Regions from separate parts of the Sulfonitrofixus jiaomeiensis genome, predicted to be linked through region 2. Evidence: riboswitches for the same ligand, from Rfam matches in the RefSeq annotation. Region 2 holds a riboswitch; the other holds the start of a gene.
What was found. Region 2 has a riboswitch for cyclic di-GMP ahead of WCY20_RS08670 (immunoglobulin-like domain-containing protein). Riboswitches for the same ligand answer to the same signal wherever they lie in the genome.
Positions count from the first base shown of each region.

Region 1: another riboswitch for cyclic di-GMP. It lies ahead of WCY20_RS09765 (hypothetical protein); the one in region 2 lies ahead of WCY20_RS08670 (immunoglobulin-like domain-containing protein).

Region 1 covers NZ_CP147919.1:1,923,265-1,938,844, reverse strand. Annotated here, with positions in the region: gene WCY20_RS09765 (hypothetical protein) at 110-1,597, opposite strand; cyclic di-GMP riboswitch class I at 1,737-1,823, opposite strand; cyclic di-GMP riboswitch class I at 1,907-1,986, opposite strand; gene WCY20_RS09760 (phosphoglycerate dehydrogenase) at 2,303-3,487, opposite strand; gene WCY20_RS09755 (cadherin domain-containing protein) at 3,905-6,628, opposite strand; gene rfbA (glucose-1-phosphate thymidylyltransferase RfbA) at 7,223-8,095, shown strand; gene rfbB (dTDP-glucose 4,6-dehydratase) at 8,092-9,138, shown strand; gene WCY20_RS09740 (DegT/DnrJ/EryC1/StrS family aminotransferase) at 9,138-10,214, shown strand; gene WCY20_RS09735 (DegT/DnrJ/EryC1/StrS family aminotransferase) at 10,255-11,331, shown strand; gene WCY20_RS09730 (WbqC family protein) at 11,433-12,134, shown strand; gene WCY20_RS09725 (polysaccharide biosynthesis/export family protein) at 12,623-13,423, shown strand; gene WCY20_RS09720 (Wzz/FepE/Etk N-terminal domain-containing protein) at 13,429-13,581, shown strand; gene WCY20_RS09715 (hypothetical protein) at 13,553-13,837, shown strand; gene WCY20_RS09710 (hypothetical protein) at 13,863-14,063, shown strand; gene WCY20_RS09705 (hypothetical protein) at 14,050-14,673, shown strand; gene WCY20_RS09700 (polysaccharide biosynthesis tyrosine autokinase) at 14,657-15,580, shown strand, end outside.
Region 2 covers NZ_CP147919.1:1,723,320-1,738,899, forward strand. Annotated here, with positions in the region: gene WCY20_RS08660 (thrombospondin type 3 repeat-containing protein) at 1-1,261, opposite strand, end outside; gene WCY20_RS08665 (outer membrane beta-barrel protein) at 1,274-2,335, opposite strand; gene WCY20_RS08670 (immunoglobulin-like domain-containing protein) at 2,692-6,210, opposite strand; cyclic di-GMP riboswitch class I at 6,303-6,377, opposite strand; gene dnaE (DNA polymerase III subunit alpha) at 7,259-10,870, opposite strand; gene WCY20_RS08680 (LTA synthase family protein) at 11,042-12,982, shown strand; gene WCY20_RS08685 (DUF4080 domain-containing protein) at 13,011-14,516, shown strand; gene WCY20_RS08690 (hypothetical protein) at 14,622-14,837, shown strand; gene WCY20_RS08695 (hypothetical protein) at 14,925-15,263, shown strand; gene metE (5-methyltetrahydropteroyltriglutamate--homocysteine S-methyltransferase) at 15,345-15,580, shown strand, end outside.

The DNA.
Region 1 (15,580 bases), 200 kb from region 2:
CTTCGTTTTGGACGGATAATCAATTTGGCTCTTTATACAGTCCACCTTTTTTAGTTACCGCTTGTCTTTACTTTTCATTGGCGGTATTTAATTAACTCGAATTGGTTATTTAGATCCTGTCTTCAACAATTTCACCCGAAGCGACAGCCGGTAATACGTTGGCATGTGCAGCTTCATATTTCCATTTATAGTTATAAGCTACAATTTGGAAATCATCACCGGGAACGACGGTAACTTCAAATAGCCCATCAGCATCAGTTGACAAATCGCTTCTCATCCAGTTAGGTCCGATAAGAGCTACTCTTGCATCTTTAACCGTGACTCCATCGCTATACACGATTCGGCCGCGGTATGTGCCAGGCGACGTCTCTAGCGGCATATTTAGACTCCATGTACCAACGTGTGAAATGCTCCCCACATATGTTCCATCCGACTGGAGTTCTGCATAGCCTTCTTCGATCCAGGTCCCTTGGCTGTAGTCATAATACCATAGCGGAATAATGTTCTTCTCTTCTAGAGAGGTAACGGCATCAAATGTCAATGTTGCTGTAGCGCCATCTGCAAGATTTAGTGCATTACCGCCAGTATCTTTGAGTGATAGGCTGATCAGGCCGTAAGAGCTAAACAACACTGTCTCCCCATTGACATTTTTCCCTTCAAAAGTACCTGGAAACAGTTCTTTGCCTTCCTCTGTAGTGACATCCACTATTTTTAATCCTGCAGTAACAGTACCGTGATAGGCATTACCTGACATATCTGCATAGACATCAGTAGGTATGTCAAGATGGGCACCGGCAACTGCGGTCTGGCTGTCATAACTCCATTGTGAAGTATAGGTACCTATAGCGTACTCGAGATAATTCGAAGAAGCAGTGGTTGTACCTTCCGCATAGAGATCAACCTGAATACGTGTACTGCCAAGCAGGTAGCCCTCTTTTTCAAAATTGACAACGGCGTTTTCAGTTTCAGCAATGTTGGAGAGTGTAAAATAGCCGTTCTCATCGGTTGCTGTGGCACATCCGCCCACATTGATCTGCACATCGGCTAATCCGCTGCCTGTCGCTTTGTCAGTGACATGGCCTTCGATCATTGCATCGCCTTCTACACATACTGCAACGACAGGTTGTGTCTCTTCCACTACAGGTAGCGTCTCTTCAACGACAGGTTGTGTCTCTTCCACAACGGGTAGCGTCTCTTCAACGACAGGTTGTGTCTCTTCAACAACGGGAAGTGTCTCTTCAACAACGGGAAGTGTCTCTTCAACGACAGGTTGAGTTTCTTCAACAACGGGAAGTGTCTCTTCAATGACAGGTTGAGTTTCTTCAACAACGGGAAGTGTCTCTTCAACGACAGGTTGAGTTTCTTCAACAACGGGAAGTGTCTCTTCAACAACAGGTTCTGTCTCTGTAGTAGTTTTTTTAGCTAAGCCCGGTGGTAGTGTTGTCTTTACCTTAGGTGCTAGTGCAGTACTGCTGCTTGTTTGATTGGCATCTTCTTGACAACCTGTCAGAAAAGCGACTGTGATGAGTAATGTCAAAAAACTTTTTTTAGTCGATAAGTACAAAAGTTCATCCTTGTTTTTGAATAAAACCTTCATGCAAAAAGGCATGTAAGAATTTAATATTCAAACCTGGGATGTGAATCTATAGAGGAGGTAACCCGGCTATCTTAGATACAGTGATGAAAGGAGGTAGATGAGAAGATGCTTACTATTCCACATAAATAAGAATACATGTCAATGCAACCCAGCCATCTCTTTCAAAAATGAAATAAGACCCGTGGCTTTCCGTCCCCGCTTCACAACGGGTTTGGCCTAGTTAATTTAATAATGTATGTGAGGAATAAGGTTCAGAGGGAAAAGGCTTGATTTTATAATAAAAAGTGTAAAATCATCTTCTTTATAAAACAAGGCAACCCAGCTATCTCTAATCAAAGAGACCTGAAGCTTTCCGTCCCCGCTTCACAACGGGTTTGGCATAAACAATCAGAATTATTATATAAAATAGCTTAAATATTCATTACTTATTTAGATTAGATAGATGAAACTTGACGTCTCTTGCTTGTGCTTCTTAGTTTTTAACAGATATAGATTGGTTGTCAGTAGGGTGATCACACTGTTTATGCATCTCTTTTCATTCGGACTTAGCGATGTTATAGATATTGCTTTGTTGCCGATCATTTATATGACTTTTTAAAAATGTTGTGCAGTAAAATTGAACAAGAAGCACAGGGTAAAGAGATCTCTGTGCAAATCGACTTGGCAACTGAAGAGGACAGGCTGGCACGCTGTTTGAACAAATCCTCAGTCGATAATTCTGGCCATAACAACACCCTTGATCGCGAGCAACTTCTCGATCATTGATTCTGGGAGATTTCCGTCTTCTATATCGATGATGTTATAGGCCAGGTTACCTTTACTTTTATTGAGCATGTTGGCAATATTGATATTGTGTTTTGCCAGCAAAGAGGTGATCTCACTGATCATGCTTGGCATATTCTTATTGGCTATAACCACTCTTTTTGCGCCTGCTATTCTAGGTTGTACACAGTTAGGAAAATTTACAGAATTCTCGATATTTCCGGTTTCAAGAAAATGTTTTACCTGGGTGCATGCCATGACTGCACAATTGTCTTCTGCCTCGCCTGTTGAAGCTCCGAGGTGGGGTATAGGAATGACCTGTTTGATATCGAGCAGGTCGCCATTGGGAAAATCTGTTACATACGCCGAGACTTTTCCGGAGGCAATGGCGTTTTTGAGGGCATCATTATTGATCAAACCACCTCGTGCAAAATTCATGATTTTGACGCCGTCTTTCATCATGGCAAATTTTTCGCTGTCAATCATCTCTTTTGTGCTCTCCATCAGCGGTACATGAATGGTCAGATAGTCAACATCGCTAAGAAGTGTCTCAAGTCCGGTGGCCTTTTGTACATTGTGTGAGAGTTCCCAGGCAGAATCTATAGAGAGAAAGGGGTCGTAGCCGATAACGTCCATGCCTAATGCGAGTGCATCATTGGCCACGATCACACCGATAGCGCCTAGACCGATGACCCCGAGCTTTTTGCCTTTGAGCTCCTGACCTGCAAATTGGGACTTTCCTTTTTCGACCAGTGCCGGAACTTTGTCACCCTCTTTTTTTAAGCCATGAACCCATGCGATACCCTCTACAATATCACGTGAAGCGAGCAGCATACCGGCGAGTACCAGCTCTTTGACGGCATTGGCGTTGGCTCCGGGTGTGTTAAACACGACAATACCCTTTTCAGAGCATTTTTCGATAGGGATATTGTTGGTTCCGGCACCGGCTCTGGCAATGGCAAGTAACGACTTTGGTAGTTTCATATCATGCATTGAAAAACTGCGAAGTACGATTGCATCGGGATGTGTGATTTCACTGGCGACTTCATAGTCTTCGCGGGAAAACAGTTCCAAACCTTGCGGTGAAATCTTGTTCAGTGTCTGTACCTTATACATCTTATTCTCCATTTTACTGTTTTTCTATCGCGAACGTTTACATTAGTCAATCAAGCGCTTGAACGCCATTTTAGCTCATTGCATGTTATATTGAGACACAAAGGCCGTTTGTGATATACCTGAGAAAGCCTGACTTGTAGAGTTGTATTTATTCTAACAAAATCTAGGGAAAAAAGTCCTTTTTCCCTGGGATAAAAGATTGTCGGCAGCACCTTTTTTAAATTCATGGGATGTCATCAGTGGCTATTTGAGAAAACTAGTGTAAAACTAAAAATGTGATTTATTGATAGTCTTGTTGTAAAGAAATTGTGAAGAGAGTGTTTTATAGCTGTCTTGCGACAATTCAACCAATCATGACATGGATTTGTTTTGATAAATGGCTGAAATGATAGATTTTAGAGCTTAAAACCCTAAAATCCATTGGTTTTTTTATTTCAGTTCAAAATTGAAAAGGTAAACCGTACCCATTTCGCTAATGATATTTTCGGTATAAGATCTGGCACCAACAACCATATCAGAACCGCTGATGGCTACTGAATATCCAAAATAGTCTCCTGCGCCAGTATCATGAGCTTTGAATCTGAGGATTTCTGTAAAGACACCTGTTCCATCATTTTGGAAGAGATAGGCTGCACCACGATTGCCGTTTATATCGCTGGCCGGATCTTCGCTTTTGGCGCCGACAAGGACATAATTTCCGCTAATGCTGACTGCGCTACCAAATAGATCATCTGCAACGGCATCGGAAGCAGCAAGTTTTGTTGTCTGGGTATAGGTGTCATCTCCGTTGTTTTTAAAGATATAGGCTGCACCGGTATTGTTTTTATCGACACTGTCTTGATTGGCATTGTCGTGATAGGCACCGACAACTGCATACTCTCCATTTGCGCCGATACCCACTGACCAACCGAAATTATCACCTACTTGGGCATCGCCAAGAGGAGCCATTAGTTTGTCTGCATGATTGAAAAGGCCTGTACCGGCATCCTTTTTATAGACGTAGGCCGCTCCGGCACTAATTACAGCATCTGCGCCCATACTTTCTGACCAGGCGCCGACTATCGCATGATCTCCGTTGATGTCAACTGACCACCCAAAATAATCACTTGGTTCGTGATCGAAGGCCGTGAGCTTGTTTACCTCAGTATAGGTGTCATCTCCATTGTTTTTAAAGATATAGGCTGCACCCGTAGACGGGCCGACCGGGTCGACAGAAGAAGATTTATTATCGGCACCGACGATCACATAGGCGCCATCGATGGCGACTGAAAAACCGAAATGGTCATCAGCCGCAGGATCAGAGGCCGTGAGTAGGGCTATCTCAGTATAATTGTTATCTGGAGCGTTCCTTTTAAAGACATAGGCCGCACCGGCATTCGTTGCGTTAGTATCCGCGAGCTGCGCACCGACAACCACATAATCGCCACTGATGGCTACCGATATGCCAAACTTGTCGCCAAGTGTAGCATCACTGGCGTTGAGCTCAGCCACTTGGCTGTAAGTTCCTGTTACGTCTTTGTAAAGGACATAAGCCATACCGGCTTTTGAGGCATTACCTTCAGCACCGACAACCACATAGGCACCATCAACGGCGACCGAAGAACCGAAATAGTCCTGGGTCTCGGGTGCAGGTGCAGTACGCTTGATATCAACCATGATCGTCACAGGGACTGCTGCGCTGTCTCCAGCATCGCTTGTTGCTACAGCCGTCAACTTATATATTGCCCGTGTTTTATAGTCAATAGTTCCCGTGGTGGAGATGTTGCCTTCAGGTGTTACCGTGAAATCCTCAGCACCTATTCCGGTGAGACTGATGCCGTGTATGACAGTGCTCTCCCCACTATCTGATATATTGATATCTCCTATGTGACCGGAAGTACCATCTGCTATTGTCAGAGTAAAAGGCTGAAGAGTCGGCGGGACATCGGGAACATTGTTAATGGTGATGTTGACATCAACCTCTGTACTGCCTCCGGCAGCATTGGTCGCTATCGCCTTCATACTGTAGAATGGTGTTGTTTCATAATCAAGAGCGCCCGCAACAGTAATTGTGCCATCTTTTGCTGCTTTAAAGTCGGCGCTGCTTAAAGCAATGGAGTCAACGATACCTGCATCTCCGGTACCGGAAATATTAATGTCTCCGACAACCGTTCCGATTGGAGAGTTTTCAGCTATGCTTCCAGTAAATGCCTCAATGACCGGAACGGACTCAACATCATTGGTGACCGTGATTGTGACAGCGACCGGAGCGCTGCCTCCGGCTTCATTGGTGGCAACAGCTTGCAGGTTATAGAGAGCCTGCGTTTCAAAGTCCGGAACGTTGACGACGGTGATCGTACCGTCTGTTGCTACGGCAAAGTCAGTTGCACCGGTACCGGTAAGAGTGATATCCGTGATCGCGGTATCTCCGGAACTGGTAACGATTACAGAGCCAACAACGGTAGTATTATTTTCTATTACTGTCGCAGTTGAAGCTGCCAAGATCGGCGCAACATCGGCGACATCGGTGACTGTTATTGTAACATTAACCGAAGCGCTGGTTCCGGCATTGCTTACCGCTTCTGCCGTCAGCAAATATGTCGGCCGCGTTTCAAAGTCCGGCGCGTTGACGACGGTGATCGTACCGTCTGCTGCTACAGCAAAGTCTGCCGCGCCATTGCCGCTCAGGGTGATACCTGTGATCGGGGCATCTCCGGAACTGGTGATGGTTACGGTGCCAATTACAGCGGAAGCCGCAGTATTCTCTGCTACTGTCGCCGTTGATGCTGCCAGAACCGGGACAACATCGGGTACATCAGTGACTGCTATCGTCACACTGACCGGGTCACTCTCCCCGCCTGCATTAGTGGCTACTGCCGTCAGGTTATAGTCCGCCTGCGTTTCAAAATCAAGTGCATTGGCCACTGTGATGGTCCCGTTGGTATCGACACTGAAATCCGTACTGCCGGTGCCGCTGAGCGCAATGGCAGTAATAGAAGAATCCCCGGCATCTACCGTGATACTCCCGATGACCGAACTGACCGCCGCACTCTCTGCGACATTGCCACTGAACTCTGTTAATGTCGGTTTGTCGTTACTGCTCTTGCTGCTGTTGCTACTGCATCCAGACAGCACCAAGAAAGCGAATAACATACTTAGGTAAAACGTTTTCATGTCAACACTCCGTTAAATTGGGATTTGACACATAATAACATAAAAATGATAGAAATATGAAACGGCAAAAAAAAAGGGTAAAAAATTATTATAAAGTGCGAACAAGCAGCATATTAGATGGGTATTTTCTATAAACGGTAGCCTTTAAAAGGGATGGTTTTACATCTTTTTGGCGTGTAGTGTTTTTGATTGATTTGGAATTTAGATAATGAAATTAAAATGGTGCACAATGACGATTAAATTATGGATTTACAGGTTGGAACGTGTATGCGTCGGTGATGCAGTAAAACATATGCCGGTCGGCAGACTGGATGAAGAAGGTGTTCACAAAAAAAACGCGACTATCTGTCAAGGGGCCGCAGATGAGAATAACCTCCCTGCAGATATTGGATGGTACTGTGAGGGTACGGGTCTATAAGAGGCCAGGGAATGCGTTTAAAGATCTCCATGCGTTTATTAAAAGATTGAAAGGTGGATTGATTCTGAAAAGTTCTATTGTGTTGGTTTAGATTTGTGTTAATATATGATAATCACTTAACGTACGGTGTTAGGTCATCCTTTGAGTGAAATGATTTATGGATGGAGGTTTGTACAATGAAAGGCATAATACTTGCCGGTGGAAGCGGGACACGGCTTTACCCTATGACCAAAGTAATTTCAAAGCAGCTGTTGCCGATCTATGACAAACCGATGGTCTATTACCCGCTCTCTGTACTGATGTTGGCGGGAATCAAAGAGATACTGATTATTTCAACACCTGAGGATACGTCACGATTTGAAGAACTTCTCGGCGACGGCAGTCAGTGGGGTATTCATCTTCAGTACAAGATACAGCCCTCTCCGGACGGACTGGCCCAGGCCTTTATCTTAGGCGAAGAGTTCATAGGCGATGACAGCGTTTGCTTGATTTTAGGCGATAACATCTTTTATGGTCATGCCTTTTCGCCGTTGCTGAAAGATTCTGCAAATTTAAAGGAGGGTGCGATTATATTCGGGTATCAAGTCAAGGACCCAAAACGTTTCGGCGTCGTTGAATTTGACAAGAATAGAAAAGTCATCTCCATTGAAGAAAAGCCTGAAAATCCAAAAAGCAGTTTTGCCGTGACCGGGCTCTACTTTTATGATAACGATGTCATAGAGATAGCAAAAAAGATCAAGCCATCACCCAGAGGGGAGTTGGAGATAACCTCTGTCAATGAGGCTTACCTGAAGCGAAAACAACTCAAAGTGCACCTGCTTGGAAGGGGCTTTGCCTGGCTGGATACGGGGACGCTCAGCAGTTTACTTGATGCTGGAATCTTTGTTCAGACTGTTGAAGACCGCCAGGGTTTTATGATCGCATGCCTCGAAGAGATTGCTTTTAATAACGGATGGATTGATGCAGAAAAGATTTTGGAAATCGCCAAACCGCTTGAAAAAAGCGGTTACGGGCAGTACCTTATAGGTTTGGTGAAAGAAAAGCAATGAAGACGATTCTGGTTACGGGATGCGCAGGGTTTATAGGTTCTAACTTTGTTCCCTACTTTTTAGAAAAATATCCTGACTATACCATCATTAATCTCGATCTGCTTACTTACGCAGGTAACCTTGACAATCTTAAAGAGGTGGAAAAAGATGGGCGTTATGCTTTTGTCAAAGGCGACATCTGCGACCGAGCACTTGTTGAGAAGCTATTTGCAAAGTATGATGTCCGAGGCGTGATCCATTTTGCTGCGGAAAGTCATGTCGATAACTCTATCAAAAATCCTGCTGTCTTTATTGAGACAAATATAAAAGGTACATTTACGCTTATCGATGTGGCGTACAAATATTGGATGGCGGGTCCTTTTGTCTGCAAAGATGGATATGAGACATGCCGTTTTCATCATATCTCCACAGATGAAGTCTATGGAACACTGGGAGAGGAAGGCTTTTTTACGGAAAATACCCCCTATGCACCGAATTCTCCCTACAGTGCATCAAAAGCAGGAAGCGATATGATTGTGCGCAGCTACCATCATACCTATGGGATGAATACCGTTGTCACCAACTGCTCAAACAACTACGGACCAAAGCAGCATGATGAGAAGCTGATCCCGACCATCATTCGAAAGGCGCTTGCCGGTGAGCAGATCCCTATTTACGGTGACGGCGAGAATATCCGCGACTGGCTCTATGTACTCGATCACTGCAAAGGTATTGATCTGGTCTACCATAAGGGGGACAGCGGCGAGGTTTACAATATTGGAGGCCGTAATGAGCGTACAAACAATTACATAGTGCATAAAATATGTGAAATCCTGGATAAATTGCACCCGATTGAAAAATTATCATTAAAAAGTTACAATGAACTAATATCTTTTGTAGAAGATAGGGCTGGACACGACAGGCGTTATGCTATTGATGCGACAAAAATCGAGAACGAACTTGGGTGGAAAGCGGATGAGAATTTTGAAAGCGGGATAGTGAAAACAGTGGAATGGTATTTGAAAAAATACAGTGTTAAAGATCTAAAAAAAGAGAGAAACTGATGGTTCATGTTACTAAAATATATTTACCGGATAAAGAGAAGTATAAAAGCTACGTCGACAAGATATATGAGAGCGGATGGCTAACAAATAACGGGCCATTGGTCCAGGAGCTTGAAAAACGACTTGAAGAGTATCTTGGGGTAAAAAACCTGCTTTGTGTTTCAAATGGAACGTCTGCAATACAGCTGGCTTACCGTCTGCTTGAGCTTGAGGGGGAGGTAGTGACAACGCCTTTCAGTTTTGTTTCGACGACGAGTTCAATTGCGGCTGAGGGGCTTACCCCTGTTTTTGCGGATATTGATCCCGAGAGTTACAATATTGATCCCCAAAATATTGAAAGTGCCATTACCGAGAAGACAAGTGCTATCGCTCCATGCCATGTTTTTGGGAACGCATGCGAGATTGATAAAATCGATGAAATCGCCGATAAGCATCATTTAAAGGTCATTTATGACGCTTCACACGCGTTTGATGTCAAGTACAAAGATAAACATATATTGAATTACGGTGATATTTCAGCTATCAGTTTCCATGCGACTAAAATTTTTCATACCATAGAAGGTGCTGCAATTGTCATTAAAGATGATGCCTTGTATGAAAAAGCAAAAATTGTCAGAAGTTATGGTGTAGACGGTCCTGATTCCGTGGGAATGTTGGGCATAAATGCGAAGATGAACGAATTTGAAGCGGCGATGGGACTGTGTATGCTGGATGAAGAGACCATTATCCATGAACAGCGTAAAGCAAGCAGGGAATATTATGTCAAACAGCTAAAAGACTATATTCAAATGCAGAAAAAGAATGAAGACGCTACGCAGAGTTATACCTATTTCCCAATTGTTTTCAGATCGGAAGAGGAGATGGACAAAGTTCGGTCAGCTTTGCTTGAAAAAGATATTGCACCGCGGCAATATTTTTATCCGTCACTCGATACGCTTTCGTATGTTGAAAAGCGCAGGATTATGCCGATTTCGAGGGATATCTCGAGCAGAATCCTTGTGATCCCCATGCATTCGGGGGTTGAGCCTACTGTGAGCAAAATAGTGGTTGAAACTCTCGAAAAGTTGCGTAGATAAAAAGCTGTATCTTGGATTTCAAAACGCATGAAGGCATATAATGGTTAATGTTTCAAAAGTATATTTCCCTGATAAACAGAAGTTTCTAAACTATGTCGAAAAGGTCTATGAAAGCGGATGGTTGACGAACAACGGACCATTGGTGCAGGAACTCGAAAAAAGACTTGCGAAACATCTTGGGGTCAAAAACCTTCTTTGCGTCTCAAACGGTACAACCGCGCTGCAGCTCTCATATAAACTTTTGCAACTAAAAGGTGAAGTGATCACGACCCCTTTCAGTTTTGTGGCAACCACCAGTTCCATAAAATGGGAGGGGCTGGATCCTGTGTTTACAGACATTGACCCCGAAACATTCAATATCGATCCTGTAAAAATGGAAAAATCATTGAGTGTAAAGACTTCCGCGATCGTCCCGGTACACGTGTTTGGTAATGCCTGCGAGATAGAAGAGATCGACAGGATCGCAAAAAAGAATAGCTTGAAAGTTATTTATGATGCTTCACACGCTTTCGACGTTAAGTATAAAAATGAGAGCATCCTCAATTACGGAGACATCTCTGTTATCAGTTTTCATGCAACCAAATTTTTCCATACGATTGAAGGGGCTGCGATTGTTGTAAAAGATGATGACCTGTACGAAAAAGCGAAAATCGTTAGAAATTTTGGTCTTGACGATCAAAACACAGTCAAGACATTAGGCATTAATGCAAAAATGAATGAACTGGAAGCGGCAATGGGGTTGTGTGTGTTGGATGAGATCGATACCATTCTTGCGCAGCGCAAGAAGAGCCATGATTATTATGCCGCACATTTGAAGGATTATGTGCAGTTGCAGCGTATTACTAAAGATGCGTCACAAAGTTACAGCTATTTTCCTATCGTTTTGAGATCAGAAGAAGAACTTGAAAATGTCCGGAATGCTCTGCTTGCGGAGGCTGTCTCACCTCGTCAATATTTTTATCCTTCGCTGGATACGCTCCCTTATGTAAAACTTCGTCAGGTGATGAGAAACTCTAGAGACATCGCTGGCAGAATATTGGTAGTTCCTATGCATTCCGGAATTGAAGCTGCAGTAAGTAAAATTATCATTGAAACACTTCACAAGCAGAGACGATGATAGAGTATGATTAAATTACTTGTGAGTCTTTATCTAAAAAATTCTGAGCAGAATAAAACTGCTGAGAATAAAGAACATTTAAATAAAGTAAAGGTGGCCATATGACTATCGCTATTATGCAACCTTATCTTTTTCCCTATATTGGTTACTGGCAGCTGATAGATGCTGTGGACAAGTTTGTGGTTTATGACAATATCCAGTTTGAGAAGGGGGGTTGGTTTAACAAGAATAATATTCTGTTATTTGGAAAGAAAACACTCTTCAGCATTCCTCTGAAAAAAGATTCCTACCAGCTTGATGTCGTGGAAAGAAGGCTTGCGGACCATGCTTCCCAACAGATAGATAAAATCTTACGTCAAATTGAGAACGGATACAAAAAAGCGCCCTATTTTAATGACGTATTTCCTTTGCTCGAATCTATTTTCAGCTTTGATGAAAAAAACCTGTTTTTCTATACCTACAACTCCATCATGAAAGTAGCGGAATATTTAGATATAGATACTGAAATAGTGGTGTCATCAACACTGAAAATTGACCATACTTTAAAGGGAGAAGAGAAGGTATTGGCGATAAATAAGTATTTGCATGCTGATCACTATATCAATGCCATTGGTGGTCAATCGCTTTATGTGAAAGAAACCTTTGCCAAAGCTGGTGTGAAACTGAACTTTATTGATACGAAGATTATAGAGTACAAGCAATTTGATGATGTGTTCGTTCCTTTTCTCTCTATTATTGATATCATGATGTTCAATTCTAAAGAAAAGATCCAAACGATGCTAAAAAGTTATACATTGATATGAAAATGTATTAGATGGTGATCATGACGCTTTTTGTTTAAAATACACTCTTTTCTCTCGTTAAGATATGAATCCGTCGATGATCTTTGTTCGCCATAGGCTGTTGCTGCTGTTTTTTTAATTGTCTATCCAGTGTGGAGTGAATGATATGGGCAGTGATCACATGTCTTTAAAACTGATGCATATTATTACAATTCGGGTACGCAATACAATTGACATTTCAACGGCCGCATTGTTTAAAAACCTGTCATTCACTCTGCTGACATCACAGAAAAGTAGATGATCGATTGTAATTCTGAACACTTTCTCTTTCTCTTGTAAAATTAATACCGGTATAATTTTTGGAGCGCTGCAATCAAGCAAAAAAAAAGCTTTTTCCCAACTGTGTCAAAATTCAAAGAATCTTGCAAAGAGAACAAAGGCTTTACCAAAATGTCAAATAATTTAGTTAGAATATAGAGATAAAGCAGAAACTAATACAAAGTGAAAAAATGTTAAGACAAACTATTTTGATCACCGTTTTGGCGCTCTTTTTTTTCTCCGGGTGCAGTATGAAAAGGTACACCTTGTTTCAGGACGACGAGCGTTCGGAGGAGCCGACGGAGGTAAACGAGAAGGTGTATCAGGATGAGATGGTATTCGAGAACAGGATACAGCCTAATGACCGTGTGAATATCATCGTTTATAATCAGTCAGGTCCGGGCGAGCTGACGGCGATGATCAGTTCAAGTTCACGCGGCACGCCAACGGGGGGCAGAGTACCCGATGAGACGACAGGTCTTTTGGTAACGCGAGAGGGGACGGTGGATCTGCCACTGATCGGCAGTGTCAAGATCGAGGGCTATACGCAAGACGAGGCGGCGAAGTATTTAATGAAAGAGTATAAGAAATACATTCGCACCCCGTATGTCACGGTAGAGATCATGAATCAGCGCATCTTTCTTTTAGGCGAGGTCAACACGCCGGGTGTAGTACAGGTGACAAACGGTACGATGAACCTGATCGAAGCGATCGCCCGTTCGGGAGACCTGACCGACTATGCAGAGCGCCGGGGTATCCTGGTAATCCGCGGGGACCTGCGCAACCCACAGGTCCGTACGATCGATCTGACCCAGATGTCGGCCGTCAGGATTGCAAGTCTTTATCTCAAACCGAACGATATCGTCTATGTACAGCCGCGTGCATCTAAAGGACGTCAGCTCGCCTTTGATGAGATCGCACCGCCGTTTCAGCTGGTTGCGTCGATGTTAGAACCGTTTGTAAGCATTACCTACCTAGCCAAAGCGTGGTAAGAGTAATGAACACATACCCTACCATCGATAAAGATGAGATCGACCTCAAAGAGGTCTTCAGCACGCTCAACCGGTATAAATATTCTATTATTATTTTTATGATCGTCTTTACCATCGGTTCGGCCGTCTTTGCCTATTTTACACCACAATGTCTATGAAGCGGCGACGACAATAGAACTCCAGCGAGAAGATCCTCGTTTGAGAGGCGATAACAGTGATACGATGGCCCTTGCTCTTGCCGGAAATAGTGCCAATCTCGAAGATGAGCAGTATATTATCCAGTCTCGTTTCCTTGCGGAGAAGGTCCTTGCTGGGCTCGATATCGGTACACGGTACTTTACGAAGCGCAATTACCGTACTGTCGAGCTTTATCGTGCTTCCCCCATTTTTAGTGACGGCAAAAACGCTCGATAAGCGTTTAAATGGAACCCGTTTTTATATGGATATGCTGGGCAGTGACCGTTTCATTCTGAGGATGACGCCTGATATAGAGATAAGAGAGAGACTTTTACGGCAGTTTGGTTTTATCGAAGCGCCTGCGGATGAACCGAAACCTTACGAAGATATACATAGATTCGGCGAAGAGATCGTCACCGGGTGGTTCAGTATTAAGATCGAAAAGATCGTTGACCCGGGTTGAAAAAGAGTATTCCTTTTCGATCACACCCAATGAAGCGATGCACAAGTTTATTAACGAAGGCCTTTCGACCGCTTTGGCTTCTGAAAATGGTTCGATACTGAAGATCACTTTTCAAGACAACGTTGCGCTCCGTGCGAAACAGGTGCTCAGCGCCCTGATAGAACGCTACCTGCAGCAAGAGCTGGAGGAGAAGACCCTGGAGGCGGATCGAGCCTTGGCCTTTATCGATGCACAGATCGCCGAGATCAACAAGGATGTTGAGCGAACCCAGGGGCAGCTGGAGCAGTTCCGTGCGAAACATACGATTGTCGATACCGGCCAGCAGGCGATGATCACGGCACAGAACATGGCTGAGTATGAGAGTCGGCTCCAGACACTTGAGATCGAATCGAGTATCTTGAAGAATGTTCAGGAGTTCGTCAATACCGGCAAAGATCTCGCCGGTATCAGCCTGGGCTCTGCCGGCGCTACGGATCCGGCACTGGCGCAGATGATCCAACAGTTTCAAGAGAACATGATGGCACGTCAATCCCTCCTGGTCGAGTTCACCGAACTGCATCCGGATGTGATCAAACTGACAGAAACGATCAACTTTGAAATCATCGATTAAATATACACTGAAGAATGATCTGCGCATCATCGAAGAGCGCAAACAGAAGCTGCAGCAGTATATTAGCAAATATCAACGTTCGCTGGAAGCACTTCCTGAAAATGAACGAAGATTGGCGAACCTGACGCGTAATACGACGGTCAACGAGAAAGTCTATAATTATCTGTTGGAAAAACGGGCCGAAACGGCAATCTTAAGCTCCTCGACCATATCGAAAACACGTGTGCTTGATTCGGTACTGCTGCCGAAGCTCCCTATCAAACCAAAACGTCTGTTTATTATTTTAGTGGGGATGATCCTTGGGCTTATCGTCGGGGTCGCTTCGGCCTTTTTACGCTCTTTTCTGGACGATACCCTTAAAACAGCTGAGGATTTCGATAAGATCAGCACTATTCCCCTCTATGGTGCTATCCCGCAACGTAAGAACAAGAGGGGGTATTCGCAGTTTGAAGAGGCGATGCGTGTGCTTCGTACGAACCTGCAGTTTGTGGGCGGTACCAAAAAATCCAAGATCGTTGCATTGACCTCTTCGATCTCGGGTGAAGGCAAGACAATTATCGCGGTTTCACTGGCCAAGATGATTGCCGCAACCGGCAAAAAAGTGATCATACTTGATCTGGATATGCGTCGTTCCCGTATGCATGAAGAGTTCAATATTACGAACAAGATCGGTGTGAGCTCCGTGCTTTCAGGCAGCAACACACTCGAAGAGGCCCTGCAAAAAGAGGTCTTGGAAAATGTTGATGTCATCACTTCGGGACCGAAGCCGCCGAACCCATCGGAGCTTTTGGTGAAAGAAGGTTTCGAGCAACTGATTCAAACACTCTCGGAAAAGTATGCGTATATTATTTTTGATACACCGCCGATCGGTCTGGTGAGCGATGCGATGATCCTGCTGAAGACGGCC
Region 2 (15,580 bases):
TTGGTACGAGCGGACAGTTGTCCTCACTGTCAACTACCCCGTCATTGTCATTGTCATTATCACAGGCGTCACCGATACCATCCAGGTCACTGTCCTCTTGCAGCGGGTTTGGAATCAGAAGACAGTTGTCGTTACCGTCATCGATCCCGTCGCCATCACTGTCGGTGTTGCTGTCACAGGCGTCCCCTACACCATCACCATCTCCATCTTCCTGACCTGGATTTGCTGTGATTATACAGTTATCATTTACATCGAGAATACCATCGTTATCATCATCAGTATCGCAGCTGTTACCTATGCCGTCTCCGTCACTGTCAGTCTGATCGGGATTGGGAATCAAGACACAGTTATCACTTCCGTCCAGAATACCGTCATTGTCATCATCTGTATCACAGGCATCTCCAGCACCGTCACCGTCGGTATCGGCCTGGTCCGGATTGGACACTAATATACAGTTGTCGGCACTGTCTTCGATACTGTCTCCATCATCATCATTGTCACAGGCATTCCCCGCACCATCACCGTCGGTGTCAGCTTGATCTGGATTGATAGTCACAATACAGTTATCGCTGTTGTCCAGAATTCCATCATTGTCATCATCAGTGTCACAGGCGTCCCCTGCACCGTCACCATCGGTGTCCGCCTGATCCGGGTTTAGTATAAGAAGACAGTTGTCAATTCCATCTTCTATACCGTCATTATCAGTGTCCGTGTTACTGTCACAAGCATCGCCGATGCCGTCATTATCGGTATCAGTCTGATCAGGATTGCTTACGTTCGGGCAGTTGTCGTTCGGGTCCTTAAGTCCGTCACCATCACTGTCTCCGTTGCTGCCAGAGACAAATAATAATGTGTAGGTACTGATTGGGTGCAGACCATTCAAATCTGTTACTTGACGCGTAACGACAGCTCTGTATTCCGTATACGGAAGCATCTCGGCATCAAACGTGAAGTAAATGGTATTTTTGTCATGCATGATCGTACCCCCAACATGCACAGTATTATTGCCTTCCGTTACATAAAATGTTGTATCATTGATCGATGCGGGGTCCAACTCTTTACTGAAAACAATCATAATAGACGCATTAACATCTACGTTTGACATTCCCTGTGTCGGGCTTGTTGAGACGACATATGGCTCGTTACCAAGTCCAGTTCCTCCCAGTAGTCTGTCTTCTGAGTCACATCCTGACAGCACAAATACGGTGCTAAGGATCAGACCCAAAACAATCTCTTTTATATTTTGTACCGAAAAATTCATCGAAATCTCCTTTTACTTTGTCGCTGTGATAATGCTAATATCTACGCGTCTGTTTGCCGCACGACCTTCTTCCGTACTGTTATCTGCGATCGGCTCACTTTCACCTTTGGCGATGATCTCCATCTGCAGCGGGGAGATCCCCTTGATAATCAGAAAATTTCTAACGGAATTTGCACGTTGGTAAGAAAGTTCTAGATTATAGTCTTCCTCCCCAACATCGTCTGTGTGTCCTGTGATGATCAGCCGATCGTTTTCATTAATATTCTTAACGAGTTCCGCAAGCATCGCTTTACCTTGTGGAACCAGTTTTGCCTGATCAAAATCGAAAAGTGCATCCGATGCGAACACAATACGCTCGGCGGGCGGTGGCGGTGTGGTAATGACAATCGGCTCAGCGGCAACTTTCACCTCTTTGATGACCACAACAGGTTCCGGTTCGGGCACTGCTTTTTCTTCGATTCCAAAACGGTATACCAAACCGACAGAAAAGAGGTGGATATCTGCACCGCCGGCAAGCGACTCTTTCATATGATAGTCTTCCCACTCTCCGCGAAGGCCCCATGCCGGAGCAAGGTCATATTGAAAGCCGAGACCGTATTTGAAGCCCAGCTCGTTTTTCGTAAAATCTCCTGCATTCGAATAATCCTCTTTTAACCAAGAGTAAAGCAGCCCGCCCCGCGCTGTCAAAGAGAACGACTCATCATACAGCGGTAGAAGGAAAAGAAGGTCTATATTGACTCCTTGTGGCTTATATGAGCCCTTCGTGGAATTGGTTGTCGATACCGCCTTATAGGTAAATTCACCCAGATTGGCATAACCTCCTTCCACTGCAAAATACTCGTTAAACAGATACCCGCCGAACACCTTGAAACCAAAACTGTTTTCATCGTCGGTGTAAGAGACACAATCCCCGCCGCAAAACCCTTCTTTAATAGTTTCACTGTCAATATCCGCCATTGAGTATCCCAGTCCCAAACCGATATATGGTCCTTCTGTGATACTCTTACAATGCCCGGCGGTCGTCAGGAACCCCAGTAAAACAGTCGTTAGAATAGATGTACTGACTCTTATCACAATTTATTCCTTCTTGTTATAATTAATCTACATTTATAATAATTTATCATAAATCAATCATTTACATTATCAATCGGTATTCCTGATATATAGCTTTATTTGGAACATAAACATAACAAATTGATAACATTTTGATAAACAAACCTAATAATACCACTAGTTCGTAGGATTTTCAGATAACCAATCAATGCGAGGCAATACACTATGCCAGCGGTCAGGGCAAGCTTTAACGCCTGCTACTATATTTAATTGCATATTTTAAAATCAGTGTTCGGGATCACATACTGAACCAAAATGGATCACCAGTCTATTTACATTATGCGCTAATGGAACCTGAAGGTGCAATTAGCGTCTTGTTACGGTAAAATCGTAAACGAATAGGCCGAACCAGCATCCGGTGATGAAGTCGGATAAGCAGTGTTGGCGCCTACGACAATATCCATTCCGCTAATATCTACTGATTTTCCAAAATAACCTCCGGATACGTCGATCTTGGCCATCTGAAGGTAATTATCCGTCCCGTCATTTTGAAAAAGGTAAGCCGAATTTGCATGATGGGCACCGACAATGACATATCCCCCGTCTATGGCCACCGAGATTCCGAACTGGTCATTCCCTCCGGCATCATCGGCGCTGAGCTTGGCTACTTGATTGAAACTGTCGCCGCCGTCGTTTTTAAAGACGTAAGCTGAACCGGCATTTGTTACCCCGTTGGGATCTTCGTACCAGGCACCGACGACCACATAATCCCCGTCAATGTCGATCGAGCGTCCGAACAGGTCCCCCGCTTCCGCGTCGTCGGCATGGATTTTCGCCACTTCGTTGAACGTATCTGCTGCGGAATCCTTTTTGAAGATATAGGCTGATCCGGCATTGTTGATACCTAGGGCATGTTCGTAAAAGGCACCGACGGTAATATACTCCCCGCTGACAGATACGGAATAACCGAAGTAGTCACCAGCTGTGGCATCCGAAGCGGTAAGCTTATCTACCTGCGTATAGTGATCCAGGCCGTCATTTTTAAAGACATAGGCAGCACCCGCACAACATGAACTTCCTACGTATGCATTGTCCGCACCTGCAACAATATAATTGCCGCTTATGTCAACCACCCAACCCAAATGATCATAGACGGCGCCATCATTCGCAACAAGCTTGGCTATCTGCGTGTAGTTGTCCGAAGCGTCTTTTTTGAATACATATAAAGCCCCGCTGTCAAAAGATGCACTGCTATTATTATTGTCTTCGCCCATTGCGCCGACTACCACATAATCCCCCTCAATAGCTACCGAATTACCAAAATAGTCGCCTTCTGCACCATCGTCGGATGTCAATTCGGCAATCCGAATATAATGCCCGTTAATATTTTTTTTATAAACATATGCCGCACCGACATTACCAACACCGCCTACATCCGCAAGCCGAGCACCAACAACAGCATACTCCCCATTAATGGCCACGTCGTATCCAAAATCATCCTCTGTTCTAGGAGTGTCAGCTTCGAGTTCATTAAGTTCAATGACCTGAAAATCGCCATCACTGACCACAACGGTACGGACAGCAGTTGCAATATTGCCTGCTGTATCACCAACCGTGTAGGTAACACTATAGGTTCCGACGATAGAGGTGTCGACATCGTCGCTTGTCTGTATGGATGCCGTAACATCACCGTCGATATTATCATGCGCCGTGGCCCCCGGATCGCTAAAGGTGTCGCCCAGCTGCAGATTTAAAGGATTATCCCCTATAATCGTAACGACGGGAGGTGTTGTATCTGCTGTCGGATCACTGACCACAACGGTACGGACAGCAGTTGTAATATTGCCTGCTGTATCACCAACCGTGTAGTTAACACTATAGGTTCCGACAACAGAGATGTTGACATCGTCGCTTGTCTGTATGGATGCCGTAACATCACCGTCGATATTATCATGCGCCGTGGCCCCCGGATCGCTAAAGGTGTCGCCCAGCTGCAGATTTAAAGGGTTATCCCCTATAATCGTGATGATAGGAAACGTAGTATCAGGTACACCGCCCAGCGATACAAACCTGACAGCATCGGCGCTGGTGCCTCCCGTTTCCACATCACGCACAAGGGTAACATTGCCACTGGTGCCCGCATTGAATGAGAAGGTGCCCAGTAAAACCCAGTCTCCCGAACCCTGATTCTGATCAATCCCTATCGGCGTAGAACCCCCGGCATGATTGACCGTATAGCTGGCGTCTGTATCACGATCATAGACGGTAGAACCGGTATACCATACATAAACCTCATAGTAGTCTGCCTCCGGCAGAACGGGTGTCCAGGTCGCGCTGCTGCCGATGGTTCTGCTGAAAACAGAACTGTCGGCATACTCATCCGGCGCCCCGGACTCGGACCAGGAACCGGTCGTGCTGAAGCCCGAATCATGATTGTCAACGATGATCGCGCCACTGCCTGCAGCCGGATTGACTGTAATTTCTATATCATCATATCCCTGCAGTTCTGTATCATCTGCACTCAGCCTGAGCACATAAGTTCCATCCTGGCTGAAGCTGACTGTCGTATCTTCCGCAGCGGCATTGCTGAATGTTACGGTCCCGGGACCACTGACCTGTGTCCACACGACCGTATAAGGAGCAGGAAGACCGTCATCGGTCACCGTACCGTTCAGGCTGGCACCTGCAGGCAGCGTGATCGTCTGATCGGAACCCGCATTTACTACCGGAGCATGGTTTGTAGGCACACCGCCCTGAGACACAAACCTGACAGCATCGGCGCTGGTGCCTCCCGTTTCCACATCACGCACAAGGGTAACATTGCCACTGGTGCCCGCATTGAATGAGAAGGTGCCCAGTAAAACCCAGTCTCCCGAACCCTGATTCTGATCAATCCCTATCGGCGTAGAACCCCCGGCATGATTGACCGTATAGCTGGCGTCTGTATCACGATCATAGACGGTAGAACCGGTATACCATACATAAACCTCATAGTAGTCTGCCTCCGGCAGAACGGGTGTCCAGGTCGCGCTGCTGCCGATGGTTCTGCTGAAAACAGAACTGTCGGCATACTCATCCGGCGCCCCGGACTCGGACCAGGAACCGGTCGTGCTGAAGCCCGAATCATGATTGTCAACGATGATCGCGCCACTGCCTGCAGCCGGATTGACTGTAATTTCTATATCATCATATCCCTGCAGTTCTGTATCATCTGCACTCAGCCTGAGCACATAAGTTCCATCCTGGCTGAAGCTGACTGTCGTATCTTCCGCAGCGGCATTGCTGAATGTTACGGTCCCGGGACCACTGACCTGTGTCCACACGACCGTATAAGGAGCAGGAAGACCGTCATCGGTCACCGTACCGTTCAGGCTGGCACCTGCAGGCAGCGTGATCGTCTGATCGGAACCCGCATTTACTACCGGAGCATGGTTTGTAGGCACACCGCCCTGAGACACAAACCTGACAGCATCGGCGCTGGTGCCTCCCGTTTCCACATCACGCACAAGGGTAACATTGCCACTGGTGCCCGCATTGAATGAGAAGGTGCCCAGTAAAACCCAGTCTCCCGAACCCTGATTCTGATCAATCCCTATCGGCGTAGAACCCCCGGCATGATTGACCGTATAGCTGGCGTCTGTATCACGATCATAGACGGTAGAACCGGTATACCATACATAAACCTCATAGTAGTCTGCCTCCGGCAGAACGGGTGTCCAGGTCGCGCTGCTGCCGATGGTTCTGCTGAAAACAGAACTGTCGGCATACTCATCCGGCGCCCCGGACTCGGACCAGGAACCGGTCGTGCTGAAGCCCGAATCATGATTGTCAACGATGATCTCAGCAGCATACAGGAACTTAACCATAAAAAGCGCAATAAAAAATACACGTTTCATTGTCTCATCCTTCCAATATTTTAGAATAGATGAATTTTGAACAGATGACTTCTAGCCAGCATTTCAAAACGACATTTAATGTATGATAGTTGCTGAGTAGCCAGGCGTTCTTCTGGAGGTCCTTAGCTTTCCGTCCTGCCCTCACAGACAGTTTGGCTTTATTGCAGTTAAGAACATGATATCACATATAAAAATCAAAGTAAAGTAATCTAATACAAATCTCGATATAAAAGACAAGTCAATTGACCCGATCTAATAAAATAAAAAGTGAACATATTCTATCAACAGAGCCGTTTTGAATAAATGTTTGAATAATGCTTATCCGGAGTCAGAGCTGGAATTGTATTTGCCGAAATTAACATTTTTTCCTAAAATTCAAGCACACTTTTCTCTTCGGTGAGAATAACACGGCCATCTTTAAAGTATTTAAACTCCTACTGAAGGCTTATCTCATAATTATGTGCCATATAGTACTGACTAATCATAACCTCAACAATATCGTGTCGGTTCAGATTGAGTTCAATTCAAAATTCTCTCAGTGTCGTTTGCCCTCCGAACATGCATAAGTATCCCGCACCGCATTCTTTTTCTTATACAATACCCTTGCAACGATAAACGACGCACTGAAAGAACTGCTTGTACAGGTAATTTTCCGGTCATATACAGGCTTAAAGCATGCATTGCTGACATACGTCAGCTACATCGCCTACTACCAACCGAAAAATGAGGAAGAATTCCTGTCCGTCAAAAAAATCGTGCTGAAAAAAATGAATTCTCCAGGAAATCTCTGCCCAGACTGATCCGGGACGATTGAGGAAAGGGAATAGAAACGGTATTTTCTAACTTTTCGGTATACCCAACACACGTTCCTAGTGAATCATCTAAGTTGATGGAAATCATGCAAATAGACTACACGATGAAGCATACTCAAGTTTTTTGCACATCGAGCGATACAAAGACTGCCAAAGCTTATGTAAATGTTACCTTTTTGTAAACAAGGTTTAAAAAGCGAAAATTTTATCCTGTCAACGATACATTGATTTATACTTTACGCCACATCCACTGCTTCGAAATGTGCCAGTTCGTCGAGTACTTTGCTGTCCACCCTTATCGCAGAATCGATCACAACATTCTGCAATTTTGAGACAATGTTGAGCTGAAGCGGGCGGTTGCCCGGATAACGCCGGACCAGACGGTAAAGCTCTTCGAGCAATTCCGTGCTCTTGTCCATACGCAGGCGAAGTTTCAACATTTCAGGCGGCTTCTCAACGATCTTTGTCACCACCTTTTTTGCCTCTTTTTTGACTTCGTCCAGGGTAAAAATCTTCAAAACACTCATGCGGGTAAACTGCTCAGTATGGGTCACTTTGACTTTAAATGCAACCGGGTCATTCAGATTCATCCCTTCGAGCTGATCGAGTTTATCACTGAAGAGCATCATCTCGATATTGCCGTGAAAGTCCATCAGGTTGACGATACCGAACTGGTTGCCCTTCTTGGAGATCTTCTTGGTGATCTCTTCGACTTTCCCGATAAAGATCGCCGTCGAACCGTCGGTGATGTTGTCGATATCGGAAGAGAGCGTGTATGTAAGTGCATCGATGCGCTCGCGGAAATCATCGAGCGGGTGGCCCGAAACGTAAAAGCCCAGCGTATCTTTCTCAAAATCCAGTATCTCTTTGAGCCCGAACTCCGCCTCGTCTTTCAGGGTAAGCTCAACGGTAGAGATCTCCTCATCATCACCGAAGAGACTGCCGATTGCATTTTTCTTCGCCTGTGAAGCATCTTTCGCTGTCTGGATAATCAGGTCCATCTGCCCAAGGATCGCACGGCGGGAGAGTCCGAAAGCATCAAAACCGCCCGATTTCGTAATCGACTCGAGCACCCTCTTGTTGACCTTCTGCGGCTCGATGCGGTTGACAAAGTCCTGCATTGAACTGAACTCGCCGTTCTCACGAACCTCCAGAATGGACTGGACGGCCGCTTCTCCGACGCCTTTGATCGCGCCGAGCCCGAAAAGGATGACATCCTGACCGTCTTTCTCGATCGCCGAGAACTCCAGCTGCGAATGGTTGATATCGGGAGGCGAGAGTTCGATACCCATGCGCTTGACCTCATCGATATACTTGACAATCTTGTCCGTATTGTCCTTCTCCGAGGTGAGCAGTGCCGCCATGAACTCCTGCGGATAGTAGGTCTTCAGCCACGCCGTCTGAAAGGTGACCATCGCATAGGCCGCCGAGTGCGATTTGTTGAAACCGTAACCGGCGAACTTTTCGATCAGGTCAAAAAGCTCCGAAGCGGTCTTATAGTCGAGCCCTTGTTTTTGCGCCCCTTCGGAGAACAATTTGTTGTACTTGAGCATCTCCTCGACCTTCTTCTTACCCATCGCGCGGCGGACGATGTCCGCACCGCCGAGGCTGAAGCCCCCGATGGTCTGAACGATCTGCATGACCTGTTCCTGGTAGACGATGACCCCGTAGGTCGGCTTCAGTATCTCTTCGAGGGCATCAAAGACATAGACGATCTCCTGGCGCCCGTGCTTACGCTCGATGAAATCATCGAGCATCCCCGACTCCATCGGACCCGGACGGTAGAGTGCCAGGACCGCGATCAGGTCTTCGAAGGTTGAAGGTTTGAGCCGTTTGTTCAGATCCTGCATTCCCGAACTCTCTATCTGGAACATCCCGACCGTCTCACCCGTCTGGATCACCCTGTATACCTCGGCATCGTTTTCATCGATCTCATGCCAGTTGATATCCCGGTCATAACGGGTTTTGACCAGCTTGATCGCCGCATCGATAACATCAAGGGTCTTCAGACCCAGGAAGTCGAACTTGATGAGATCGACATCTTCAAGATAGTTGAGCGAATACTGCGTGACAAAGGTCGTTTCGCCCGAAGGCTTGTAGATCGGGGTCTTGTACCAGAGCTCCCGGTTGGAGATAACGACACCGGCAGCGTGCATCCCCGCATTGCGCTTTAGCCCTTCGAGTTTTTTGGAGAATTCCCAGACGCGTGCAGCCTGCGGGTCGGTCTCGATCAGTTCCCGGATCTTCGGCTCCTTCTGGAAAGCCCCGTCTTTGAAGCCCTCGCTGCCGGGTTTGCCCTTGCCGTTGAGGGTGATGCCCAGTTCGTCCGGGATCAGTTTCGCCATCTTGTCGGCCTGCGAAAGCGGCACGTCGAGGACGCGCGATACGTCGCGGATGACCCCTTTGGCCAGCAGGGAACCGAAGGTGATGATCTGCGCGACCTGGTTACGTCCGTACTTCTCGACGACATAGTCGATCACCTCGCCGCGGCGGGCCTGCATAAAGTCCATATCAATATCGGGCATCGATACCCGCTCCGGGTTGAGAAAACGCTCAAAAAGCAGGTCGTATTTCATCGGGTCGATATCGGTGATATCAAGGGCAAACGCAACCAGCGAACCGGCGGCGGAACCCCGTCCCGGTCCGACGGCCACGCCCATATTCTTCGCCTCTTTGACGAAATCCCAGACGATCAGCATATAACCCGGGAACTTCATGGAGTTGATAACATCCATCTCAAATTCAAGACGTTCCCGGTACTCGTCATGGCGTTCCTGCGGGACATGTTGAAGACGGTTTTCAAGCCCGACCTTGCAGCGGTGGATAAAGTACTCGGCGTCGTTCTTGTCGGCAGCACTCAGCCATTTCTTTTTCGCCTCCTTGTCGGCGTCTTCACTCAGCGGTGCATCGTCCTCATAGTTGATATCAAGGTTCTCGCGCGCAGCATATTCAGGGGTGAACTTGAAGTTCGGCGGTGTCGGGTCACCGAGTTTCAGCTCAAGCTGGCACTTCTCGACGATCTCCTGGGTATTCTCCAGCGCTTCGGGGATATCGGCGAAGAGGCGGGCCATCTGTTCGGGCGATTTGAGATAGAACTCGTGCACCGAGTGGCGCATACGGTTGGGATCGTCATAGAGTTTATTCATCCCGATACACATAAAGGCCTCATGGTACTGTGCATCGTCGGGAAAGGTGTAGTGGGTGTCGTTGGTGGCGACAATCTTGATCCCCGTCTCCCGGCTGAGTCTTAGCACCTGCTCGTCGATATAGAGCTGGTCGCCGATGCCGTGGCGCATCAGTTCAAGGTAGAAGTCGTCGCCGAAGATCTCTTTATACTCCAGCGCGACACGTTTTGCCCCCTCGTACCCCTCTGCCCCGTTACGGACATTACGCTGGTTCTGGAGGTTGAGATGCCAGTTGACCTCGCCCTGCAGACAGGCAGAAGAGCAGATGAGCCCCTCGCTATGCTCGCGGAGCTCTTTCTTGTTGATACGCGGGAAGTAGTAGAAGCCGTCGATGTAGGCTTTGGAGCTGAGATACATCAGGTTTTCGTACCCTTTCTGGTTCTTGGCGTAGAGGCAGATATGGAAACGCTGTTTTGTACTTCTGTCGTCGATCATCTCGCCGTTGTGGATGTAGCCTTCCATCCCGATGATCGGTTTGATGCCCGCCGCTTTCATCTGCTTGTAAAAATCGATGGCACCGAACATGTTGCCGTGGTCGGTCATGGCCACCGAAGTCATTCCCAATGCTTTAACACGCTCAACAAGGTTGGATATCTTGTTGGCGCCGTCAAGAAGGGAGTATTCGGTATGCAGGTGAAGGTGGGTAAAAGGCTGTACGCTCATAGTATTCCTGTCAAAAATAGTAGTAGTTTAGTGAAAGATATTATAGTCTTTAGAGGTTAAAACTGGCTGTGTTTTGATGCGTCAATTTGTCTGCAAGCACGGCACAAGACACCGGATTTTTACTTTGATAAGGTATAATCGCGGTTAAATTCCACACAGCCAGGACATCATTTGTACTTAACAAAATCAAATCGTTTTAACCTTGTCTTTCTCTTTATTGCAACCTTTATCTTCATTTCTTTTATCTCGCGTACGGTACTGCTGAGCTACTCATTTGACCATGTCAGCCTCTCTGTTATCGAAATGCTCAAAGTCTACGGCATCGGCCTCTTTTACGACTTTGTCGCCGCATCGTATTACGTCATCCCTTTTGTCGTCTACCTCATCCTGGTACCGAACAAGATCTTCAACTCCAGAGCCCACCATATCATCTCACTCATCATCTTTTTCGGCTTTGTCTACTCGGTCGTCTTTAACGCCTTCAGCGAGTGGTTCTTTTGGGACGAGTTCGGAAAGCGCTTCAACTTTATCGCGGTCGACTATCTGGTCTATACCAACGAGGTGATCAACAATATTCTGGAGTCCTACCCCGTACCGCTCCTTTTAGCGGTCGTTCTCTTTCTTACGATCTCACTCTTTGTCTTTTACATCAAAAAGACCCATGCGCTGCACAGTACGTTCAAGGATGAAAAAGGGTTTATGTCACGTCTGAAAGTGGGCGTTGTTCTGCTCCTGCTGCCTTTGATATTTTTCAATCTTTTGACAAAGCAGAGCCTTACGGCGGCCTTCAGCAACAAGTTCAATGCGGAACTTTCCAAAAACGGGCTCTACTCCCTCTTTTCCGCTTTTCGCAACAATACGCTTGATTATGACGAATTCTACCGCACAAACGATATCAACAAGGTCTTAAGCAGCCTTCACCGTATGCAGACCCGCCGGGATGCGCAATTTCTCAATGATAATCTTAACGATATCACCCGCCACTATACAACGCAGGGCGGGGAGAAACGCTACAACGTCATGCTGATCATGATCGAGAGCATGAGCGCCGCCTATATGGGGACCTACGGCAACACGAAAAACCTCACCCCGGAAATGGACAGAACCATCAAAGAGTCCCTCTTTTTCAACAATCTCTATGCGACAGGAACCCGTACGGTCCGGGGTATGGAGGCTGTCACCCTCTCTATCCCGCCTACCCCGGGCCGCAGCATCGTTAAACGTCCTGACAACCACGACCTCTCTTCTGTCGGTTTTGTCTTCAAAGAGAAGGGGTATGACAACAAGTTCATCTACGGCGGCCACGGCTATTTTGACAACATGAACGACTTCTTTTCGCATAACGGTTTCAACATCGTTGACCGCAATGACTTTACGAAAGAGGAGATTACCTTTGCAAATGTTTGGGGCGTCTGTGATGAGAACCTCTTCGACAAAGCGATTAAAGAGGCCGACAAATCATTCGCGCAGAACAAACCCTTCTTCAGTTTTGTCATGACCACGTCCAACCACCGTCCCTATACTTTTCCGCAGACCTATATGACACAGACCGAATTCAAAGGTCGCGACGCCGGTGTCAACTACAGCGATCACGCGATCAAGAAACTGCTCGAAGAGGCGGCAGAGAAGCCGTGGTTCGACAACACCCTCTTTGTCATCGTTGCCGACCATAACGGCGGAAGCTCCGGCGAGGTGGATGTGCCGCTTCACCGCTACCTCATCCCGGCCTTTGTCTATGCACCGAAGATCATCGTAGCGCAGACCGTCTCGAAGCTCTCATCCCAGATCGACCTGATGCCGACCGTGATGTCGCTGATGAACTGGGATTACGAGGGCAAGTTCTACGGTAACAACATCCTCGCCGATGACTTCATAGAGCAGGCCTTTGTGGGCAACTACCAGAAACTCGGTTTCTACCGTGACAACCGTCTCACCGTCCTCTCGCCCGATGAGAGTGTCAAATCGCTTGAAGTCGAAGAGCTCAAACTCAAGGGGGTCAAATACAAAGAGCTCGAAGAGAATGAAGCCGATATCAACGACACCATCACCTACTACCAGAGTGCCAGCTACCTCTACAAAAAGAAGCTGACCCGCTACAAAGAAGCGCAGTAGTGCCCTTCTCCACCACGGGAGACCCCAGATGAAAAAGATCCTTCTCACCACACTTAACTCCCGCTATAGCCATACCGCGATAGCCCTGCGCTATCTCTATGCCAATATGCAGGAGCTCCAAAGTGACACCCTAATCGAAGAGTTCACCATCAACGAGAACGTCCAGAGCATCGCCGAGCGCATCCTGGCCCATCAGCCCGAGATCATCGGCATCTCCGTCTATATCTGGAACGCCACCGAAGTGCACCAGCTCATCGAGATACTCAAAAAGATCGCACCGCAGAGCCGCATCGTCCTGGGCGGACCGGAGGCGGCCCACATCCCCCACCGTGTCGACTTCTCCAAAGCCGACTACATCGTCCAAGGCGAAGGGGATGTCGCCTTCTACCGACTCTGCCGTCAGATCTTTGACGGCACCGCCCCGCAAGAGCGGATCATTTCTCCTGTCATGGCCAACCTCAAAGAGATTGCCCTCCCCTACGACTACTACACCGACAGCGACGTCGCCAACCGCTACATCTATGTCGAGGCCTCGAGGGGCTGCCCTTTTCTCTGCGAGTTCTGCCTCTCGGCTATCGACGAAAAGGTGCGTAACTTCGATATCGATGTGCTCTTGACAGAGTTCGAGAAGCTCTGGCAGCGCGGGGCACGCAACTTCAAATTCATCGACCGCACCTTCAACCTCAATATGAAGTTCGCCAACGCCATTCTGGACTTTTTCCTGGCCAAGGAGCCACCCTACTTCGTCCACTTCGAGGTGATACCCGACCATTTCCCCGACTCGCTCAAAGCGCGCATCGCACAGTTCCCTGCCGGGGCACTGCAGCTTGAGGTGGGAATCCAGACCCTCGATCCAAAAATCGCCGAGAACATCAACCGCCCGCTCCGGCTCGAGAAGATCAAAGAGAACCTCTCTTTTCTCGAGAACGAGACCAAGGCCCATATGCATGTCGACCTGATCGTCGGCCTTCCGGGAGAGACGCTCGAGGGATTCGGACGCAACCTCAACGAGCTCTCTTCAATCACCTCCTGCGAGATTCAGATCGGCATACTGAAACACCTCTCTGGTACCACCATGTCTCGCCATGACAGGGAGTTCGGTATGATCTACTCCGACGTACCGCCCTACGACATTTTGCAAAACGACCTGATCAGCTTTGCCGAGATCCAGCAGATGAAGCGGTTTGCCCGTTTTTGGGACCTGGTCTACAACAGCGGCAATTTCACCAATACCGTCGACCTTCTTTTTAAAGGAACAGGTGTTTATGAAGGTTTTCGTGACTTTTCCACCTGGCTTTTCGGTGAAACCCAATCTACCTGGAAAATCTCGCTTGATCGCCTGACCCAACACATCTTCGACTTCCTGACAAAAATAAAAGGGCTCGATAAGACCGACGTCATCACGACCATGTTGCTCGACATCACCAAAAACAAGGGGCGAAAAGTGCCGCTCTTTATGCGCAATGTACAAAACAGCACCATGCCGAAAAAGCAGCCCAAAGCGAATAAACGGCAGATTCGACTTTTGGATTAAAGTCCGATCCTTCAACATGATCACCTCTTTTTCTAAACCTTAAACTTTTTAAGCAGGTTGCTGAATTTTTAATATGTGTACAGCCGCTGTGCTAGAATATAGATTATGAAAAAAATTCTAGAGTGGATAGAGCAGAAAAAGCTGCAGCACGGCAACATCGTCGTCCTTCTAAGTGCACTTGTACTTTTTACATTTCTTGCATTGCTGTTGGGATTGGTCTATGCCCTGTTTATAGGACTTATCTATATCGACCCCTATCTCGTCCTAGTCCTGACCTTTTTCCTGCTTATCCTGATCGTCTATAAAAACCGGACCCCCTGAACGTATTGTTTGCTATATCAGTCGGAAAATGCTGCTACTGAAGGGGTTCTTGTGTTATAATCACGCCAAAATATGAAAGGTGTCGGCATGCGTCCAAAAGGCTTTGGGAAACGTTACTTTACGCTCAGTTCCATCCTCGCACACGCCGTGGCCCCGACACTGCACTCGCAGATCACCCGAGCAAGCGCCCACCAGGCGATGCTGTTTGACGATAACGTCTCTATCGAAGAAGATCCGCCTGATGAGGAGCTCTCCGCCCTCTCTTGTCTTTTCAACGACAAACCCTGCCATTGCAACTGTTACTTTAACCGTCTCACACGCCGTATACTCCTTTTTGTAAAACTTCTATCTACCCAAGCCTGTCACTGCCTTTTTTACAGCCACCGTCGAACCGGAACCCATCCTCCCCTGTCCTTCTCTTTCTAGTAATACCCCATTTTTATTTGTCTTCGGACCGACAATAGCATTGAATGTTCAATGTTTTCATAATGTATAAAGGATATACCCATGCCAAAAAACAGCGTACTAGGATTTCCGAGAATCGGAGAAAAACGTGAACTCAAGTTTGCACTTGAGAACTATTGGAGTCAAAAATGTGACTTCTCGGACGTCGAAAAAATTGCCAAAGAGCTGAAACAGCGTCACTGGAACTATCAAAAAGAGGCGGGAATAGAGCTGATCAGCTGTAACGACTTCTCCTACTATGACCTGATGTTGGATACGACCGTTATGCTCGGAGCGAT